Regions from separate parts of the Rhizobium sp. BR 317 genome, predicted to be linked through region 3. Evidence: predicted binding sites of a transcription regulator. Region 3 holds the regulator's gene; each other region holds the start of a gene.
What was found. Region 3 encodes LexA, which represses DNA repair genes until DNA is damaged. Its sites were predicted from a motif close to TGTTCNNNNTGTGTTCNG; they were not measured.
Positions count from the first base shown of each region.

Region 1 (4,242 bases), 280 kb from region 3:
GCTGCCTTTCTTGTCTCAATCCGTCAGGGCAACCGCGATTTCAGCGGCAAGGCGGGCATTGTTTTCGACCAGCGCGATATTGGTCTTCAGGCTGCGGCCGTCCGTGATGTCGAAGATGGTGCTGAGCAGATAGGGGGTGACTGCCTTGCCGGCGATCTCGTCGCGCTCGGCGCTATCCAAGGCGCGTTCGATGTAGATTTCCATCTCCTCGCGCGGGATTTCATCGGCTTCCGGCACGGGATTGGCGATCAGCATGCCGCCGTTGATGCCGAGCTGTTCACGCGTTGTCTGGAAGTTGGCGATCGCGGCCGGGCTGTTCAGCGTCAGCGGGCTCGGCAGGCCGGAAGAACGCGACCAGAAGGCGGGGAACTCGGCGCTGTCGTAGGTGACGACGGGTACGCCGCGAGTTTCGAGCACTTCCAGCGTTTTCGGAATATCGAGGATCGCCTTGGCGCCGGCGCAAACCACGATGACATCGGTGCGCGCTAGCTCTTCCAGGTCGGCCGAGATATCGAAGCTTTCCTCGGCGCCGCGATGCACGCCGCCTATGCCGCCGGTCGCGAAAACCTTGATGCCGGCGCGCGCCGCGGCGATCATCGTCGCGGCGACCGTGGTGGCGCCCGTGCGGCGCTCGGCAATCGCGAAGGCGAGGTCGGCACGCGACACCTTCATCGCGCCGCTGGTTTGGGCAAGCGCTTCCAACTCTTCAGGCTCCAGGCCGATATGCAGCACGCCGTGAATGACGGCGATCGTTGCCGGCACGGCGCCTTCCTGCCGGATGATGGCCTCGACGCTGCGCGCCATATCGATATTGCCGGGATAGGGCATGCCATGGGTGATGATGGTCGATTCCAATGCCACCAACGGCGCTCCGCGCAATTTTGCCGCAGCAACCTCCTTCGAATAGGAGATCGGCAGCAGGGGAGAAATAGGCTTGCTCATGGTTGTATCCGATTGGCTGAGATGGGAGATGCGAAATTCATGGGTTTAACGACAAGATAGCGGCTTCGGGAACAAGAGCCAGCATTGCGTTCAGAAGCTCGGGCGAAAGATCCTCCGCCGTGGCAAAAGGTGATTGCACGGTGATCGCGGCTGCCGCTGCCCCGTGGCGCGCGGCCTCGCTAAGATCGTGACCGGCGAGCAGGGCGGCGAGAACGCCGGCGGCAAGCGAATCGCCGGCGCCGGTGACATCGGCGACCTCATCGACGACGGGCGGCTGCAGGCTGATGGCGTCGTCACCGGAGAAGGCAATCAACTCGCGTTTGCCACGCGTGATGACGCCGCCCTTGAGGCCGAGCGCTCGCAGCCCGGCGACCCAACGACGCGGATCGTCCGGACGGCTCTCCGTCAGCGCCGCGGCTTCGGCCTCGTTCAGAAAAAGATGGCCGATACCGGCAAGGCAAGGCTTCAGGCGCATCACCTTGGCTGGGGAAATCGCGATGGCGGCTAGCGGTTTGCTGTTGGCGGCAGCGCGCATCGTGATGGCAGCCAACGTTTCTTCCGGCAGATTGGCGTCGCAAAGGATGAGATCGGCGGCTTCGAAGGCGTCACGGATGGCGCGGACCGCAAGCCGGCGCGGAACGAAGAGCTTGTAGAGTTCCATGTCGGCAAGCGCGATCACCAGATTGCCGTCGCGCTCCAAGATCGCCGTATAGCTCGGCGTCTTGCGGTCGAGAAAAACGAAGGGCTTGTCGTCGACGCCGGCATTGAGCGCCGCCTCCGCCACCATCTCGCCGGCCGCATCGCCGCCACGCGGCGAGATCAGCCGTACATCGAAGCCGAGGCGGGCCAGATTGCGTGCCGCGTTGAAGCCACCGCCGCCCGGTTCCTCGAACCAGGCGCCCGGGTTGCTGGCCCCCGGCGCCGTCTCGCCGAAGATGCGGCCGCGCCGGTCGATATGGGCACCACCCAGAACAAGAATCTTCTTTGCCATCCCGATCTCCTCAGCGGTTCCAAAGGCGAATCGAGCCGGGGAATTTTTCGCGCAGAATGCCGGACAAGGGCACGTAAGTGCTTGCTATGAAAGAAGAAAACAAATGTAGAACGGAATTCATTTTACCTTTTTCTTTCAATTGCTTGTTGTGCTCTTGTAGCATGAGAACAAATAGAGTACACAATTCTCATCAGCGGCGACATTGCTTGAGCGGCTTCAATAACCTAAAGGTGGATCGGATGTCTCAGAATTCTTTGCGGCTTGTAGAGGACAAATCGGTGGATAAAAGCAAGGCACTTGAAGCGGCACTCTCTCAAATTGAGCGGTCGTTCGGCAAGGGCTCGATCATGAAGCTCGGCTCGAACGAGAATGTGGTCGAAATCGAAACAGTTTCCACCGGCTCTCTGAGCCTCGATATCGCGCTCGGCATCGGCGGCTTGCCGAAGGGGCGTATCATAGAGATCTACGGACCGGAAAGCTCGGGTAAGACGACGCTGGCGCTGCAGACCATTGCAGAAGCCCAGAAGAAGGGCGGCATCTGCGCCTTCGTCGACGCCGAACACGCGCTCGATCCGGTCTATGCCCGCAAGCTCGGTGTCGACCTGCAGAACCTTCTGATTTCGCAGCCGGACACCGGCGAACAGGCGCTTGAAATCACCGATACGCTGGTGCGCTCCGGCGCCATCGACGTTCTCGTCGTCGACTCCGTTGCCGCGCTGACGCCGCGCGCCGAAATCGAAGGCGAAATGGGCGACAGCCTGCCGGGCCTTCAGGCTCGTTTGATGAGCCAGGCGTTGCGCAAGCTCACGGCTTCGATCTCGAAGTCCAACACCATGGTGATCTTCATCAACCAGATCCGCATGAAGATCGGTGTCATGTTCGGCTCGCCGGAAACGACGACTGGCGGTAATGCGCTGAAGTTCTATGCCTCCGTCCGTCTCGACATTCGCCGTATCGGCTCCGTCAAGGAGCGCGAAGAGGTGGTCGGCAACCAGACCCGCGTCAAGGTCGTCAAGAACAAGATGGCGCCTCCCTTCAAGCAGGTTGAATTCGACATCATGTATGGCGAGGGCGTTTCCAAAACCGGTGAGCTGATCGATCTCGGCGTCAAGGCTGGCATCGTCGAGAAGTCCGGTGCCTGGTTCTCCTATAACAGCCAGCGTCTCGGTCAGGGTCGAGAAAACGCAAAGCTCTTCCTGCGCGACAATCCGGATCTCTCCCGTGAGATCGAGCTGTCGCTGCGCCAGAATGCCGGTCTCATCGCCGATCGCTTCCTGCAGAATGGCGGACCTGATGCTGATGACAGCGACGCCGCGGACGCGTAATTTCCGCGAGCGATTTCAGGACTGATCAAGACTAAAATTCAAAACCGGCCGTATTGTCCAAGGGATGTGCGGCCGGTTTTGCTTGTGCGGCTGGACAGGGCCGGGAGCGGACGATAAAAGCCACTGGATTTATTAAATTTTGCCAGCGCGTGATCCCGAAAAAGTGCGAAGCGGTTTTTGAACAGGATCATACTAGGTGAAGGAACATGAGCGAGACGAAATCTCGCTCGAGGCAAGGACTGAAGGGCCCAATATGAGCGGTGTGAACGAAATCCGGTCGACCTTTCTCGACTATTTTAAGAAGAACGGCCACGAGATCGTACCGTCGAGCCCGCTTGTTCCGCGCAATGATCCGACGCTGATGTTCACCAATGCCGGCATGGTGCAGTTCAAGAACGTCTTCACCGGCCTGGAGCAGCGCCCCTACAAGACGGCATCGACGGCACAGAAATGCGTCCGCGCCGGCGGCAAGCATAACGACCTCGACAATGTCGGTTATACCGCCCGTCACCACACCTTCTTCGAAATGCTCGGCAATTTTTCGTTTGGCGACTATTTCAAGGAGCGCGCCATCGAGCTTGCCTGGAACCTGATCACCAAGGAATTCGGCCTCGATGCCAAGCGGCTGCTGGTGACGGTCTATCACACCGACGACGTTGCCTACGATCTTTGGAAGAAGATCGCCGGTCTCTCGGACGACAAGATCATTCGCATCGCCACCAGTGACAATTTCTGGGCCATGGGCGATACCGGCCCCTGCGGACCGTGCTCGGAAATCTTCTACGATCATGGTGATCATATCTGGGGCGGCCCTCCTGGCTCGCCGGAAGAGGATGGCGACCGCTTCATCGAGATCTGGAATCTCGTCTTCATGCAGTTCGAGCAGATCACCAAGGAGCAGCGGGTCGACCTGCCGCGCCCGTCGATCGACACCGGCATGGGCCTCGAGCGCGTTGCGGCTGTGCTGCAGGGCAAACATGATAA
Region 1 is NZ_JARWLB010000001.1:170-4,411, forward strand. Features, by position in the region: gene QD357_RS00005 (pseudouridine-5'-phosphate glycosidase) at 16-942, opposite strand; gene QD357_RS00010 (carbohydrate kinase family protein) at 980-1,933, opposite strand; gene recA (recombinase RecA) at 2,173-3,258, shown strand; gene alaS (alanine--tRNA ligase) at 3,512-4,242, shown strand, end outside.
Region 1: a site for LexA is predicted at 2,097-2,114, ahead of recA (recombinase RecA). Genes of this name have one in related genera too.

Region 2 (4,242 bases), on a different contig from region 3:
GGCTGCTGCGGCCGGGGTTTGAATTCCAAAACGACGGCCTCGAGGGCCACGCGGCGCATTTCCTTCTCCCGCATTCGTACGGCATGACCCAGTACATAAAATGTGGTGCCGAGAAGTGTGAGCGCCGCGGCGCTCGCGATGAATTCGGCCATGGTGCCGTTCCTTTCAAAAAACGTTGACGCGATCCCCCGAAACCGGCGTGGATGTGAGTGTTCGTCTTAAGAAAATCGGCCCGAAATTTTCGAAAGATAAAGTTCATGCCCGATCGTCAACGAAGCGTTGATGATCGGGCTGAAGGAAATCGATCCTTGCGTGTAAGCGCTTAGCGGCAACGAGCCTCATAGCGGTGGCCGTTGCGGTCGCGATAGATGCAATAGCCTGGGCGCTCCTGGGACCGGCCGATCAGGTAGCCGACGGCACCACCGGCGACGGCGCCGATTGCGGCGCCGCCCCAGCTATTGCTGGCGACGCCGCCTATGATCGCGCCGGTTCCGGCGCCGATGGCTGTCCCCTTTTCCGTTGCCGTGCACGAAGCAAGTGCTCCGACAAGGGCGATCGCGACGATAATTTTCTTCATAGCATTGCTCCCTAGTGTGTGAGGTCTTCAACAATATCGGCCGGATTAGATCCGGCCCATCAATAGCAGAATGAGAATGATAACAAAAACCAGTCCGAGACCACCCGATGGACCGTAACCCCAACCTCGGCTGTAACCCCAGTTCGGGAGCGCTCCGATCAACAATAGAATCAAAATCACGAGCAGTACTGTACCAAGCATGGCGTATTCCTCCGCGTCCAGCGCCTAGAGCATCCCGCCAGAGCGACCGCACGCAGGCGGATAGATGCGCTAGATTACAAGTGCCGGTGCGTCCTTATCTACCGTTCCTGGCGAATAGGAGCGCACCAATGCCGCTGTCGATAGAAACTTATTTCACGAGAAATTGTTCCGGCTCAGAAATAACAAGACATGAAGATGAGCCGGCATGTCGAGTCAAAATGTTAACGTAGGCATCGGCGTCATGCGGAGAATACATAACAACGAGTTCCGCATATGGTTAAAAATTGCTTTAAATACAATATGTTGCGGTGAACGAAACGAGAAAGCGGACGTGTCCGTGTTTCGTCAGCGATTCGTTCTGCATTTGGGCTTTGGTTAACGGCGGCAGGGATTGCGTCCCGGAAGGACCTACCTCTTTAGGAGAGGGAATTTAGGCCTCATCGCCCAAAAGTGGTACTATCCCGGTCGAAATGGTTAATACCGCGCAATTTTTTTTCTACCTCCTTTGTTGCGTCATTCCCCATTTGGATGAGCTTCCTCATCCGAACGCTATATCTAGCCGTGAACAAATACAGTACATGAGTTGATCTGCGATTCGTCGCCGATTCGTTCCGGCTTTGATCGATAAGTTAACGGATTCAATCACCACGCGAAATTGTGAGCTTTTTATATTACGTTTCGCTCAAAGGTTAATTGCAATCCACGATTCGACGTGATTCGGCGCTTCAACCCTGCAGAGTCCTGTGTATTTCGTTGGCTAAGACACTAGATATTGTGGAGAACGGATGCGGAACTGATGGGAGTCAGCGATTCGTCGCCGATTCGTTCCGGCTTTGGCCCGAATCTTAATGCCGAAATCATTCGGGTCTTGTTCTGAGAAATTCGCCAAATTTACAAACGGTTAACCATGTTCTTGTGTGAGGGCATCGTTCCGCCGGACTCGTCGCTTGACTCATGATTCATGTGAAAAAGCGGTCCAAATGGCGATTCACGATCTGGTGGGCATTTGCGAATCAAAATCCATATATAGTAGTGAACAGAAGCGGAACTAAACGGAGTCAGCGATTCGTCGCCGATTCGTTCTCAAGCTGTTCCCCACTCGACAGGACTCGTGTGGGATGTAGGGAGAATGTAGCTCTTGGTTGAACCTGCCGAAGATAAAATCGCATATTGCGGCCGTTGTTTTTTGAATCAGGTCTTGCCTTTGTCACATATGGTCGTCATCTCTTCTTTTCTTCCTTGGGGACCTTGCTGATCGGAAGACAGTGGTTTCTCGCCCATGCATGGACCTATGACTCAGACTTCGCAGCCAATGATCCTGAGCGGACGCGGCGTGACCGCGGTGCTCGGACCCACCAACACCGGCAAAACCCATTATGCCATCGAGCGCATGGTGGCGCACGGCAACGGCGTGATCGGCCTGCCGCTGCGGCTGCTGGCGCGCGAGGTCTATACGCGTGTCGTCGAGAAGGTTGGGGCGCAGTATGTCGCGCTGGTCACCGGCGAAGAGAAGATTTCGCCGCCGAATGCGCGTTATTCCGTCTGCACCGTCGAAGCCATGCCGCGCGAGACGCGGGCCTCTTTCGTCGCCATCGATGAAGTGCAGCTCGCTGGTGATCTGGAGCGCGGCCATATCTTTACCGACCGCATCCTGCATTTGCGGGGGCGCGAGGAGACGCTGCTGCTCGGCGCCGGCACGATGCGGCCGATCCTTGAGCAGCTTTTGCCGGGGATCACCGTCGTCGAGCGGCCGCGGCTGTCGCATCTCTTTTATGCCGGGCAGAAGAAGATCACCCGCCTGCCGCAGCGCACGGCGATCGTCGCCTTCTCCGCCGATGAAGTCTATGCCATCGCCGAACTCATTCGTCGCCAGCGCGGCGGAGCGGCTGTCGTTCTCGGCGCGCTCAGCCCGCGGACGCGCAATGCGCAAGTGGCGCTCTATCAGGACGGCGATGTCGAATATCTGGTGGCGACCGACGCGATCGGCATGGGCCTCAATCTCGATGTCGACCACGTCGCCTTTGCCCAGGATCGCAAGTTCGACGGCTATCAGTTCCGCAATCTCAATCCGGCCGAACTCGGCCAGATCGCCGGCCGCGCCGGGCGCCATCTGAAGGACGGCACTTTTGGTGTCACGGGCCAGGTCGATCCCTTCGACGATGAATTGGTTCGGCGCATCGAAGGTCACGAGTTCGATACGGTTAAAGTGCTACAGTGGCGCACCAAGGAATTCGATTTCTCCTCGATCGCATCGCTGCGGGCGAGTCTTGAGAGCGCGCCGCGTGTGCAGGGCTTGACACGCGCGCTGCCATCGGTCGATCAGCAGGCGCTGGAATATTTGTCGCGCGATCTGGAAATTTCCGATCTTGCCAATAATCCGGCGCGAGTGGAAAAATTATGGGAAGCCTGTGCGCTTCCGGACTATCGGCGGATTACGCCCGCCCAGCATGCCGATCTTATCGCCACCCTCTTTTCCGACCTTGTACGCTATGGCACGGTAAAAGAGGACTTCCTGGCCGAGCAGGTGCACCGCGCCGATCGGACAGATGGTGAGATCGACACGCTTTCGGCGCGAATCGCGCAGATAAGGACTTGGACCTATGTGTCGAACCGGCCCGGTTGGCTTGCCGATCCGACACACTGGCAAGAAAAGACGCGGGAAATCGAAGATCGATTGTCCGATGCGTTACATGAAAGGTTGACGAAACGCTTTGTTGATCGCAGGACATCTGTGCTCATGAAGCGCCTGAGAGAGAATGCGATGCTGGAAGCTGAAATCAGTGTGAATGGGGATGTCTTCGTTGAGGGGCATCATGTGGGACAGTTGACCGGATTCCGGTTCACGCCAATCGCGGGAACCGAGGGGCCGGACGCGAAGGCCGTCCAGACCGCCTCGCAAAAGGCGCTGGCGCTGGAGTTCGAGGCGCGGGCCGCCCGTATCCATGCGGCCGGCAACAGCGATCTGGCGATCAGTGCGGACGGTCTCGTCCGTTGGCTTGGCGATCCTGTGGCGCGGCTGTCGGGCAGCGATCACGTCATGCGTCCGCGCGTCATCCTGCTCGCCGACGAGCAATTGACGGGCAATGCGCGCGATCATGTCGCTGCGCGTATTGAGCGCTTCGTGAACCATCATATCAGCACGGTGCTGAAGCCGCTCGACGATCTGTCGCGCGCCGAGGATTTGCAGGGTCTTGCCAAGGGGCTGGCCTTCCAGCTCGTCGAAAATCTTGGCGTGCTCTTCCGCCGCGACGTCACGGAAGAGGTGAAGTCGCTGGACCAGGATGCGCGCGCCTCGATGCGCCGCTATGGCGTCCGCTTCGGCGCCTACCACATTTTCGTCCCCGCCCTGCTGAAGCCGGCTCCGGCCGAACTCATCACCCTGCTTTGGGCGCTGAAGAACGACGGCCTCGACAAGCCGGGTTATGGCGACCTGATCCCGGTTTTGGCGGCGGGCCGCACGTCCG
Region 2 is NZ_JARWLB010000003.1:221,368-225,609, forward strand. Features, by position in the region: gene QD357_RS06125 (hypothetical protein) at 1-152, opposite strand, end outside; gene QD357_RS06130 (YMGG-like glycine zipper-containing protein) at 323-577, opposite strand; gene QD357_RS06135 (DUF3309 domain-containing protein) at 623-778, opposite strand; gene QD357_RS06140 (helicase-related protein) at 2,070-4,242, shown strand, end outside.
Region 2: a site for LexA is predicted at 1,857-1,874, ahead of QD357_RS06140 (helicase-related protein). Genes of this name have one in related genera too.

Region 3 (4,242 bases):
CATGGACGATGCCTTCCGCGTTGGCGAATACATTCAGAGCGGCAGCTACAAGGGAACTGTGGAATCCTTCAGCCTGCGTTCCGTCAGGCTTCGACATCATCGCGGTCCGGTGTTCACGGTTCCCTTCGGCGAACTTGGCGCCGTTCAGAACATGAGCCGTGACTGGGCGATCGATAAATTCATGCTGCGGGTTCCGTTCAACACCGATGTCGCCAAGGCGAAGAAGATCGCCAAGCAAATCGGAGAGCAATTGAAGGAAGATCCGGAAATCGGCCCGCAAATCCTCGAGACCCTGAAAATGAAGGGCGTCGAGCAGATCGGCGACTTCGGTATCGAACTGAGCTTTGCCTTCACCGTCCTTCCCGGTCGGCAAACCTATATCCGGCGGCGCGCCTACACCATGATCCGCGACGCCTTCATGGAAAACGGTATCGAATTCGCTCAGCCAACCGTCCAGGTGGGCGGCGAGGAGAAATCCGACACCGCAGCCGCCGCTCTGACAATGCACAAAAAGAGAACCGCTGAACAGTTGGCACAATCGCCGGCGCCACCGACGTAAAACATTCGCGTGAGATCAGCCACGGCCTCACGCTGACGTCCTTCCTTGCCGAAGCAACACCCCGAACCTGATGCGGATGACGTCGGAAAGGAGATCGAGCGTGCTGAACGACCAGCTAACGTCTGCTGCCGCGCACGTTATTCAAATAGCGCTGACGCCGGTCTTTCTGCTGGCCTGGCCGGCACCGCCGGGTGCCTCAATGTTTTCTCGGCTAGGCTCGCCCGCGTCTCGGACCGGGTCAACAGCCTTTTCGAACGGGTGACTTCGGAGGACCCGGATGAAACGCGGCTGCTGCAGCTCTACTATCTGCGGCGGCGGACATTGGCGCTTGAGGTTGCCGTCCTGCTCGGCACGGCATCGGGCATGTGCACATGCCTTGCAACGCTCGGCCTCATGGGCGGAGCGATTCGCCAGCAATTTCGCGAGCAGCTACTGCTGTGGTTCTTCGGCCTTGCCGTCATCGCGCTCATGGGCGCTTTCGTGGCCTTTCTCTTCGAGATGATTCTGGCCGGTCGCAGTATGCTAAAGCAGATCGCCAACGACCGCACCCTGCTCGAGCATACGCACAGGAGTTCGAGTAAGAGCCCAACCTATTGAATTTCCATCCAATATTACTAGAATCGTCGCCGATCCCAGCCCCGCGAAAATTCGATCCTTCCTGTTCGATCTACAGTTTGTTCTCCTTCGTTCGGAGAGCATCGCTCTCCAAAGAGACTATTGAGCAAACAACGTGGCTTTTTATCGCTTTTGAGATGGACCGCTCCTGATCGCAGAAATCACATTTAATCGTATTCCATATACATATCAGTACCTTAGTCTGTATGCGTCGAGAAAATCCGTCAGCCCAGGACCCGTTCTGTTCCCATTTATTTGAGACACTTACAAAATATTCACCAAAATTTAAGGACTTGCGGAACACATATGGAACATATAGTGTCCGTTCTGGATTTGTTTCACGACACCTTCTCAGTCCCGAGGTTCAAAACGATGTTGACGCGCAAGCAGCAGGAACTGCTTCTCTTCATTCACGAACGCATGAAGGAGTCCGGCGTTCCGCCATCTTTCGACGAGATGAAAGATGCGCTGGACCTCGCGTCAAAATCTGGCATTCACCGTCTCATCACGGCTTTGGAAGAGCGCGGTTTCATCCGCCGTCTGCCGAACCGGGCCCGGGCGCTGGAAGTCATCAAGCTGCCGGAGGCCTATAGCCCGAGCCTGCAGCCACGCCGCGGCTTTTCGCCAAGCGTCATCGAGGGTAGCCTTGGCAAACCGCAACTTGTGCCGCCACCCGCTCCCGCCAAGCCGGTAAGTGAGGAAAACAACAGTTCGGTCTCGGTCCCCGTCATGGGCCGCATCGCCGCCGGCGTTCCGATCTCGGCCATCCAGAACAATACCCATGACATCACCGTTCCCGCCGACATGCTCGGCTCCGGCGAGCACTATGCGCTGGAGGTCAAGGGCGACTCGATGATCGATGCCGGCATCTTTGATGGCGATACCGTCATTATCCGCAACGCCACGACCGCCAATCCCGGCGACATCGTCGTCGCTCTCGTCGATGATGAAGAGGCGACATTGAAGCGCTTCCGCCGCAAGGGAGCTTCGATCGCGCTTGAGGCCGCTAACCCGGCTTACGAGACCCGTATTTTCGGGCCGGATCGTGTGAAAGTGCAAGGCAAGCTCGTCGGCCTCATTCGCCGCTATCACTGACGGGTGACACCGGTGCGATCGGCGCTCCGAAAGTACCGGTTCGCCAGTCATAGGCGCGATGAAGGCTCCATGGCCGCGTTAGATTTTCAAACGCCGCCGTTATTACCGGTTTCTCGGCGCCGAGGTTCATTTCGATGGACCCAGTCCGGCGAAGTGTTACGCCCGTAAAAAGCATAGCGCCGGAGCGGCAGCGATCAAGCCGCAGCCGTATGGGTGTGACGACGATATTGGCGGTATCGCAGGCCGGAGCGAGATAAGCAGCGTCTTCAATGGTGACAAGCATGTCGCCATTCTCCAGCATTGCCACGCACCAAGCCCCTTTCTGGCAGGCGAAACCGCCCTGCCCGGCATTGTCCAGTGCCGCATCCATCGCCTTTCGAACGGCGGTCTGTTCGTCGGAACTCAAGCGGCGATGCTTGTCCGATTTGCTGATTTTAGGGAGCTGGCTGTCGGGCGGAAGCATCGCAGGCGGTTGCTGCTCGGTGATCGCCAGGGCTCTTTGCCACTGCTCGAAGATGAAATCGGGCGGTTTCTCACGGTTGGTCGTCAACGCACCGTTTCGCAGCAAAGCGACCAGCGTACCGTCCTCGGAGATCATCAGATCGGGTTTCGGAACACCGGGGCTGAGGGCCACGACTGCGACCGAGCCAATGATCAAAAGCGCACCCGCATGCCGCAGCCATGTTTTGAGCAGGGTCATCAGCAAGAAGCCGACTATGACCGTGGGAAATAGCCAGACCGGTAGTCGGCCAAAGGGAATATTGCCGCCCCAGGCGGCGACCGTTTTGGCAACGACGATGACGGCATCGAGTCCCGCGCCGGTGATCTGCCAGAAAGGAGCATCGACGCCAAACGGCATCAGCATTGTAGCCGCCATACCAAAAGGCATGACGACAAAGGAGACGACCGGCATGGCCGCCAGATTGGCGACAAGACCATATGTCGCCAAGCGGTGAAAATGCTCTATCGAGAAGATCGCGGTCGACGCGCCGCCGATAAAGGAGGTCGACAATATGCCTCCGAAGAAGCGCGAGACGAAGAGCAGCGGACGCAGGAGCCGGAACCGGGAGAGAACGCTTTCCCGATGCGGTCGCCTCGTCCAGAGCGAATAACCGGACACCAATGCCAAGGTCGCCGCGTAGGACATCTGGAAACTTGGTCCGAGCGCCTGTGACGGTGACAGAATGAGGATGACGATCGCCGACAGTGCTACGTTTCGGAGGCTGAGGGATGGCCGGTCGAAGAGCACGGCAACCAGCATGATCGCCATCATGATGAAAGCGCGCTCTGCCGATACGCCGAAGCCGGAAATGAAATAATAGGCTGTCACCGTGACCAGCGCGCCGAAGGCTGCGATCTTCTTCGTTGGCCAGGCCTGGGCCACGCCGAAAAACAGGCTGAGGGCATAACGCAGGCCGACATAAAAGATGCCCGCGGAGAGCGCCATGTTCAGGCCGGAGATGGCAATGATATGCGCAAGACCTGAGGTCCGCAGCGCTTCCGTCGTCTCATCCGAGATCGCTCGTCTCTCATCGGTGACAAGCGAGGCCGCAAAGGCGCCGGTGTCACCGGGCAAAAGCATCCTAATCCTGTCGCCGATGCTGCTGCGCAAACGCGCGAGCCAGATATCCGCCTTATCGAAAAACGATCCCTGAGCAACATCACTGGTCGGTGATAGTAGCGTCGGCGTTCCGTAGGCAAAGCCGTTCGCGCCGGTGCCATCGAAATAGGCGCTGAAGGCGAAATCGTTGAGACCGGGCAAGGCGGGTCCGGCCGGTGGCGTCAGCCGCGCCCTGCCTTGAATGCGATCCCCGAGTTCAAAGGGCTGGAGCTGTTTGCGCACGAAAATGGTGATCTGCGCCGGAGGCCGGCGAACAGCCGGCTTTTCCGTTGCCTCGAGAGCTACGACATAGCGCCAACGCCCCTTATCGTCGGCCTCGCGCCGTTCGATCCGCCCGGTGATCGTAGTCGTC
Region 3 is NZ_JARWLB010000001.1:277,154-281,395, forward strand. Features, by position in the region: gene QD357_RS01315 (mechanosensitive ion channel family protein) at 1-559, shown strand, start outside; gene QD357_RS01320 (DUF2721 domain-containing protein) at 605-1,156, shown strand; gene lexA (transcriptional repressor LexA) at 1,547-2,269, shown strand; gene QD357_RS01330 (ComEC/Rec2 family competence protein) at 2,250-4,242, opposite strand, start outside.